DNA from 2 places in the Melaminivora sp. genome. Region 1 is predicted to be linked to the other one. Evidence: predicted binding sites of a transcription regulator. Region 1 holds the regulator's gene; the other holds the start of a gene.
The links. The regulator HrcA, encoded in region 1, represses chaperone genes, less so after heat shock. The targets are predictions, from matches to a motif close to TTAGCACTCNNNNNNNNNGAGTGCTAA.
Positions count from the first base shown of each region.

Region 2: the regulator HrcA is predicted to act here: its motif matches at 2,219-2,245, upstream of RT051_RS03510 (co-chaperone GroES).

Region 1 covers NZ_DAMCAM010000006.1:23,714-28,125, reverse strand. Annotated here, with positions in the region: gene hemW (radical SAM family heme chaperone HemW) at 1-354, shown strand, start outside; gene RT051_RS02410 (I78 family peptidase inhibitor) at 406-747, opposite strand; gene RT051_RS14665 (hypothetical protein) at 758-1,069, opposite strand; tRNA gene RT051_RS02400 (tRNA-Ile) at 1,084-1,160, opposite strand; gene hrcA (heat-inducible transcriptional repressor HrcA) at 1,220-2,224, opposite strand; gene RT051_RS02390 (NAD kinase) at 2,256-3,152, shown strand; gene recN (DNA repair protein RecN) at 3,155-4,412, shown strand, end outside.
Region 2 covers NZ_DAMCAM010000009.1:56,436-60,847, reverse strand. Annotated here, with positions in the region: gene nadE (NAD(+) synthase) at 1-892, shown strand, start outside; gene RT051_RS03515 (bifunctional nicotinamide-nucleotide adenylyltransferase/Nudix hydroxylase) at 916-1,959, shown strand; gene RT051_RS03510 (co-chaperone GroES) at 2,331-2,621, shown strand; gene groL (chaperonin GroEL) at 2,719-4,365, shown strand.

The DNA.
Region 1 (4,412 bases):
GCGGGCGCGCACAGCAAGCTCAGCTTTGCCCACCGCATCGTGCGCCAGGTGCGCTTTCGCGAGCCACAGCGCTACATGGCCCAGGCGCTGGCCGGCAACGCCATCGCGCAGGACGAGGACGTGCGCCGCGCCGACCTGCCGTTCGAGTTCATGCTCAACGCGCTGCGCCTGCGCGAGGGCTTTGCCCTAGCCGAATTCACCGAGCGCACGGGCCTGGCGCTCACCGCCATCGAGCGCGGCCTGACCCAGGCCGAGGCGCGCGGCCTGCTGGCGCGCGACATGGAGCGCGCCTGGCCCACCGAGCGCGGCCTGGACTTCCTGAACGACCTGCAGGAGCTGTTCCTGCCCGACTGAGCCGCGCCGGGCCCGGCCCGCAGAGCGCGCGCCCGGCCCCGCGCGCCGCCTTCAGCCGCAGTCCGCGGCCAGCACCTTGCCGCCGGCGTCCACGCGCAGGTTCAGGCGCTCGGCGTTGTGCTCCAGCGTCACCGCCTGCCCCGGCCGCAGCACGCGCGCCATGCGCGCGCCCGAGGCCACCCGCGCCTGCTCGACCACCTGGGCGGTGCTGCTTTTGCCCACGGCCTGCTGCGCGGCCTGGGCGTTGCAGGTGCCGCCCACCGGCGCGGTACTGGCCCCGATGGGGCGCGGCGCCGGCGCTGGAGCGCCACCCTGCGGCCCCAGGGCCGAGCAGCCGGCCAGCGCCAGCAACGCGGCGCTTGCCGCCATGGGAAGAATTCGCCTGCCTGTCATGTGTCTCTCCTCAGATGGGCATCAACAAAAAGGCCGGGCCCGAAAAACCGGCCTCCAGATCCTGAATATCGGTCTGAATGGTAGGGCGTACGGAGCCCGGGCCCGCAGCCTGGCGGCGAGGGCGGGTCACCAACGCGCCAGCCCTTGCGAGGCACGCACGCGGTGGATCGAACGCGGTATCCGCAACGCCTGGCATCACCAGCGCATCGGCGATGTTGCGCCGCTGCCTCGTCAATCGCTGGCAGTCCTCGAAATGCTCACCAAGCCGGTTGGTGGCAGGTGCCCGGAAAGCAAAAAGGCCAGTCCCGAAGAACTGGCCCAAGTGCTTGTTTCGACTGGTAGGGCGTGCAGGACTTGAACCTGCGACCAAGGGATTATGAGTCCCCTGCTCTGACCAACTGAGCTAACGCCCCCTGCCCCACCACGGGCCGCGGGCCCGGCGCCAGGGGAGCCGGCTATTGTAGGGTCTGCCTCACCTGCGGTGGCTCAGGGCGTTGGAGACGAGTTTCGAGGTGATGTCCACGATCTGGATCATGCGGTCGTAGGGCATGCGCGTCGGGCCGATGACGCCCAGCGTCCCCACCACCTTGCCGTCCACCTCGTAGGGGGCACTGACCACCGACAGCTCCTCGAACGGCACGACCTGGCTCTCGCCGCCGATGAAGATGCGCACGCCCTCGGCGCGGCTGGAGATGTCGAGCAGGCGCAGGATCTGGGTTTTTTGCTCGAACAGGTCGAAGGCGCGGCGCAGGTGGCTCATGTCGCTGGCGAAGTCGCTCACCGACAGCAGGTTGCGCTCGCCGGAGATGACCACCTCCTCCTGCGAGGCCGACAGCGCGTCCGTGCCGGCATTCACAGCCGCCTGCATGAGTTCGGCGATCTCCCCGCGCAGGCTCTCCACCTCGTGCTTGAGCCGCTCGCGCACCTGCTCCATGGTCAGGCCCGCGTAGTTGGCGTTCAGGAAGTTGGCCGCCTCGGCCAACTGCGACTGGGTGTGGTCGGTCTCGGTGAAGATGACGCGGTTCTGCACGTCGCCGTCGGGTGAGACGATGATCACCAGGAGGCGCCGCTCGGACAGCCGCAGGAACTCGATGTGCCGGAACACCGAGGCGCGCCGCGGCGCCATCACCACGCCGACGAACTGCGACAGGCTCGACAGCAGGTGCGCGGCGTTGGCGATCACCTTCTGCGGCTGCTCGGGCATGAGCTGCAGCGCCGGCAGCTGGTCTTTTTGCACCGTGAGCATGGTGTCCACGAACAGGCGGTAGCCCCGGGCGGTGGGGATGCGGCCGGCAGAGGTATGGGGGCTGGCGATCAGGCCCAGCTCTTCCAGGTCGGCCATGACGTTGCGGATGGTGGCTGGCGACAATTCCAGTCCCGAAGCCCGCGACAATGTCCTGGAGCCCACCGGCTGACCTTCCGCGATGTAGCGCTCCACCAGCGCTTTGAGCAACAACTTGGCACGGTCATCGAGCATCGAATCATTTTAGTGATGTAATTTCCGACCCATGCTGCCCATCTTCCGCCGCGTCGCCATCATCGGCAAATACCAGCGCTCCGCAGGCGGCGCCATGCCGGAGAACTCGCGCGAGATCATCGACTGCATCGCCCGCTTCGTGGCCGAGCAGGGCTGCGAGCCGGCTCTGGAGGCCGAGACCGCCCAGCTGCTGGACCTGCACGCCTACCCCACCCTGGACATCGAGGGCATAGGCCGCCAGTGCGACCTGTGCCTGGTGGTGGGCGGCGACGGCACCATGCTCGGCGTGGGGCGGCGCCTGGCCAGCCACGGCACGCCGCTGGTGGGCATTAACCAGGGGCGGCTGGGCTTCATCACCGACATCCCGCTGGACAGCTACCGGGCGGCGCTCGAACCCATACTGCACGGCGACTACGAGGAGGACGTGCGCCCCCTCATGCACGCCTGCGTGATGCGGGGCAGCGAATGCGTGTTCGAGGCGCTGGCGCTCAACGACGTGGTGGTCAACCGCGGCTCGACCTCGGGCATGGTGGAGCTGCGCATCGAAGTCGATGGCGTGTTCGTGGCCAACCAGCGCGCCGACGGGCTGATCGTCGCCTCGCCCACGGGTTCGACGGCCTACGCCCTGTCCGCGGGCGGGCCCATGCTGCACCCCGCGCTGCCCGGCTGGGTGCTGGTGCCGATCGCGCCGCACACGCTGTCCAACCGCCCCATCGTGCTGTCGGACGCCACCCAGGTGGCCATCGAGGTGGTGGCTGGCCGCGACATCAGCGCCAATTTCGACATGCAGTCGCTCGCTTCCCTGCAGCATGGCGACCGCATCCTGGTGCGCCGCTCGGCGCACCGCGTGTGTTTTCTGCATCCGCGCGGCTGGAGCTACTTTGCCACCTTGCGCAAGAAGCTGCGCTGGAACGAAGGAGGTTCCTGAACATGGCCTTGAGGCGCATCGCGCTGAAGGATTTCGTCATCGTGCCGACGCTGGAGCTGGATCTGGCGGGCGGCTTCACGGTGCTCACCGGCGAGACCGGGGCGGGCAAGTCCATCCTGATCGACGCGCTGCAGCTGCTGCTGGGCGCGCGCGCCGACACCGGCGTCATCCGCGAGGGTGCCGAGCGCACCGACATCAGCGCCGAGTTTGACGCCACCGGCTCCGAGGCGCTCGCCGCGTGGCTGCACGAGGCCGGCTTTGCCGCCGAGGACCGCCTGCTGCTGCTGCGCCGCACGGTGGACCTGCAAGGCAGGAGCCGCGCCTGGATCAACGGCACGCCCGCCACCGCCGCGCAGATGCGCGCCCTGGGCGAGCACCTGCTGGACATCCACGGCCAGCACGCCTGGCAGAGCCTGACCCGGCCCGATGCCGTGCGCGGCCTGCTGGACGCCTACGCCGGCGTGCAGGGCGAGCCCCTGGCGGGCCTGTGGTCGTCCTGGCGCGAGGCGCAAAAGGCCCTGGCCCACGCCCGCCAGGCCCAGGACACGCTGTCGCAGGAGCGCGAGCGCCTGCAGTGGCAGATCGGCGAGCTGCAGAAACTCGCGCCGCTGGAGGGCGAGTGGGACGAGCTCAACGCCCGCCATGCCCGTCTGGCCAATGCCCAGGCGCTGATCGACAATGCCCAGGCCGCGCTGCAGGCGCTGGAAGGCGAGGACACGGACAGCGCCATGACGGGCCTGGCGCGCGCGCAGGAGCTGCTGCAGGGCTACGAGCAGGTGGACGAGGAGTTTCGCACCATGGCCGAGGTGCTGGCCTCGTGCCTGGCGCAGGCGGGCGACGTGGTGCATTCGCTGCAGGGCTGGCTGCGCCACACCGAGCCCGACCCGGAGCAGCTGGCCGAGCTGGACGCGCGCGTGGCGCTGTGGCTGCAGCTGGCGCGCCGCTACCGGCGCACGCCCGAGGAGCTGCCGCAGCTGCTCGCCGCTTGGCGCGAGGACCTGCGCCGGCTCGACGACGCCTCCGACCTCGACTCCCTGGAGGCGGCCGAGCAGCGCCACGGCGCCGCCTACCACAAGGCCGCGCGCGCCCTGGGGCAAAAGCGCGCCAAGGCCGCGCCGCAGCTGGGCGAGGCCATCACCCGCGCCATGCAGGGCCTGGGCATGGCCGGCGGCCGCTTCGAAGTGCGGCTGGAGCCGGCCGAGCCCGGCCCGCACGGCACCGACCAGGTGGGCTTTCTCGTCAGCAGCCACCCGGGCATGA
Region 2 (4,412 bases), on a different contig from region 1:
GGACGGGCTGCCGGTCATGGAGTTCTACCGGCGCCAGATCGTGCTGGGCTTGGCGGACTACGCACGCCGCTGCGGCTTTGAGCGGGTGCTGGTGGGCAGCTCCGGCGGGCTGGACAGCGCCCTCACCCTGGCGCTGGCCGTGCAGGCCCTGGGGCCGGACAAGGTGGCCGCCGTCACCATGCCCTCGCGCTATTCCAGCAGTGGCTCGGTCGATGATTCGGTGGCGCTGTGCCGCAACCTGGGCATCGAATTGCAGTCGCACCCCATCGCCGAGCTGGCGGCCACGTTCGCCGCACAGTTCGAACGCAGCTTCGGCCAGCCCCTGGCGGGCCTGGCGGCCGAGAACCTGCAGGCACGCATCCGCGGTACGGTGCTGATGGAGTACTCCAACACCTGGGGCCATCTGCTGCTGACCACGGGCAACAAATCCGAGATCGCCGTGGGCTACTGCACGCTCTACGGCGATACCAATGGCGGCCTGGGGCTGCTGGGCGACCTGTACAAGACGGAGGTATTTGCCCTGGCGCGCCATCTGAACGCCCAGGCCGGGCGCGAGCTGGTGCCCGCCGCCATCATCGACAAACCCCCCTCGGCCGAGCTGGCCCCGGGCCAGCGCGACGATGACAGCCTGCCGCCCTACCCGGTCCTGGACGAAGTGCTCAAGCTGCTGATCGAGGGCCCTCTGCTGCCCCGCGAGCAGTACGAGTCGGCCCAGGACTTCGTGGGCCGTCTGCAGCAGGACGAGGACGGCCGCGCACTGGTGCAGCGCGTGCGCGGCCTGCTGGCGCGCAGCGAATACAAGCGCCACCAGGCGGCGCCCAGCCTGCGCCTGCGCCCGCGCAGCTTTGGCAGCCGGGGCTGGCAAATGCCCATCGCGGCGCGCAAGCCCTGACACGGCCCGCGTCCGGCGCTCCCATGCATGACATCGCCGTCCTGATCGGACGCTTCCAGCCCGTGCACGCCGGGCACCTAGCCCTGGTGTGCGCGGCACTGGCGCAGGCACGTCAGGTCATCGTCGTCCTGGGTTCGGCCCACCAGGCGCGCACCCCCAGAAACCCCTTCACTTGGCAGGAGCGCGAGGCCATGCTGCGCGGAGCGCTGCCGACACAGGAGGCGCAGCGGCTCGTGGCGGTGCCCGTGCGCGACTACTACGACCAGTCCCGCTGGAGCGCGGCCGTGCAGGCCGCCGTGGCCCTGCATGCACCGGCGGGCGCCCGTGTCGCGCTGGTTGGGCATTTCAAGGACGCCAGCAGCAGCTACCTGACGTGGTTTCCGGGCTGGGACCTGGTCAGCCTGCCCCGCCAGAACGCCATGGACGCCACCGCCGTGCGTGATGCCTGGCTGGGCGGCGAGCCTGAGGCACTCGCCCCGCTGCTGCCGGGCCTGCCGGCGAGTACGCGGGCGCTGCTGCAGGGCCTGCAGGCTACACCCGTCCATGCCGCGCTGCAGCAGGAATGGCGCATGCTGCGCGACTACCGCGCCGCCTGGGCCTGCGCGCCCTATCCACCGGTCTTCGTCACCGTGGACGCGCTGGTGCAGGCCGCCGGCCGGGTGCTCCTCGTCCGCCGCGCCCATGCGCCAGGGCGCGGGTTGCTGGCACTGCCCGGCGGCTTCATCGAACCGGACGAGACGCTGTGGCGCTCCTGCCTGCGCGAGCTGGCCGAGGAGACGCACTGGCCGCTGGACGAAGCCGCCATGCGTGCCGCCCTGCAAGGGGTGTCCGTGTTCGACCATCCGGGCCGCAGCCAGCGCGGCCGCGTCATCGGCCACGTGCATCATTTCGACCTGGGCACCGGCGCCCCCCTACCCGAAGTGCGCGGCGGCGATGACGCGAGCGAAGCCCGCTGGGTGGAAATTGCGCAGCTGGCAGGGCTGGAGGCGCAGTTTCATGACGACCACTTTCACATCCTGGACCATTTCCTGCGCCTGAATGGCGCCCTGGCCGGAGCAGACCCTTGACGCCCTCGGGCACGAGGCGGCACCCGGGCGCAAGCCTCCTGCAAGTAGTCGAAGTGCCGGACTACGGACATGCGCCAGCGCTGAACGTGTCGCAGCACCATGCACTGGTCGACGCCTTTCTGGACGGCGGGCAATAAAAAGCATAGCTGCACACCTTTGTCTGACAAGGCCAAGGGCTGTTTTTGTCTTGTAATTTCCTACTTTCGTGCATTGGCCGCAGCGCCGTGCCCTCTTGAAAACAGCGTAAATGCCCCTATCATTAGCACTCGAAGCAGCTGAGTGCTAACAAACCTCGCTGCTGCAATCACCAGCGCCCGCCCACCCGCGGGCGCCTTGTTTGTCCGCAACCTTTTTGCACACAGGAGAGAGCCATGAACCTTCGCCCCCTGCACGATCGCGTGATCGTCAAGCGTATCGAGAGCGAGACCACCACCGCTTCGGGCATCGTGATCCCCGACAACGCTGCCGAGAAGCCCGATCAGGGTGAAGTGCTGGCCGTGGGCCCAGGCAAGAAGAACGACAAGGGCGAAGTGGTCGCCCTGAACGTGAAGGTCGGCGACCGCGTGCTGTTCGGCAAGTACAGCGGCCAGACCGTCAAGGTCCATGGCGACGAACTGCTGGTCATGAAGGAAGACGACCTGTTCGCAGTGGTCGAGAAGTAATTCTCCCACCTCGCAGACCCATGAATTTTCATAGCTGCCAGCGCTTGCCAGACAAGCGTTTGCAGCCGATTTGACCCACATTCTTGAGGAGCCAAAAATGGCAGCAAAAGACGTAGTTTTCGGTGGCGAAGCCCGCGCCCGCATGGTTGAAGGCGTGAACATCCTGGCCAATGCGGTCAAGGTGACCCTGGGCCCCAAGGGCCGCAACGTGGTGCTCGAGCGTTCCTTTGGCGCCCCCACGGTGACCAAGGACGGCGTGTCCGTGGCCAAGGAAATCGAGCTCAAGGACAAGCTGCAGAACATGGGCGCCCAGCTCGTGAAGGAAGTGGCCTCCAAGACCAACGACATCGCCGGTGACGGCACCACCACCGCCACGGTGCTGGCCCAATCCATCGTGCGCGAAGGCTCCAAGTACGTGGCCGCCGGCCTGAACCCGATGGATCTGAAGCGCGGCATCGACAAGGCCGTGGTCGCCCTGGTCGAGCAGCTGAAGAAGCAGTCCAAGGCCACCACCACTTCCAAGGAAATCGCCCAGGTGGGCTCGATCTCCGCCAACTCCGACGAGTCGGTGGGCAAGATCATTGCCGACGCCATGGACAAGGTCGGCAAGGAAGGCGTGATCACCGTCGAAGACGGCAAGAGCCTGGACAACGAGCTGGACGTCGTGGAAGGCATGCAGTTCGACCGCGGCTACCTGTCGCCCTACTTCATCAACAACCCCGAGAAGCAGGCCGCCATGCTGGACAACCCCTTCGTGCTGCTGTTCGACAAGAAGATCAGCAACATCCGTGACCTGCTGCCCACGCTGGAGCAGGTCGCCAAGGCCGGCCGTCCCCTGCTGATCATTGCCGAGGAAGTCGAGGGCGAAGCCCTGGCGACCCTGGTGGTGAACACCATCCGCGGCATCCTGAAGGTCGTGGCAGTCAAGGCTCCTGGCTTCGGCGACCGCCGCAAGGCCATGCTGGAAGACATCGCCATCCTGACCGGCGGCAAGGTGATCGCCGAGGAAGTGGGCCTGTCGCTGGAGAAGGTGACGCTGGCCGACCTGGGCCAGGCCAAGACCATCGAAGTGGGCAAGGAAAACACCATCATCATCGACGGTGCCGGCAACGCTGACGACATCCAGGCGCGCGTCAAGCAGATCCGCGTGCAGATCGAGGAAGCCACCAGCGACTACGACCGCGAGAAACTGCAAGAGCGCGTGGCCAAGCTGGCTGGCGGCGTGGCCGTGATCAAGGTCGGGGCCGCGACGGAAGTCGAGATGAAGGAAAAGAAGGCGCGCGTGGAAGACGCCCTGCACGCCACCCGCGCTGCCGTGGAAGAAGGCATCGTCGCTGGCGGCGGCGTGGCGCTGCTGCGCGCACGCCAGGCCATCGGTGACCTCAAGGGCGACAACGCCGAGCAGGACGCCGGCATCAAGCTGGTGCTCAAAGCCATCGAGTCGCCCCTGCGCGAGATCGTGGCCAACGGCGGCGGCGAGCCTTCGGTGGTGGTGAACAAGGTGCTCGAAGGCTCCGGCAACTTTGGCTACAACGCCTCCAACGACACCTACGGCGACATGCTGGAGATGGGCATTCTGGACCCGACCAAGGTGACCCGCACCGCGCTGCAGAACGCTGCGTCCGTCGCCTCGCTGCTGCTGACGACCGAAGCCATGGTCGCCGAGGCACCGAAGGAAGAGTCCGCCGGCGGCGGCATGCCCGACATGGGCGGCATGGGTGGCATGGGCGGCATGGGCATGTAATGCCGGCCCGGGCGGCCCGCACGGGCTGCCCGCCCCCTGCCCCTTCG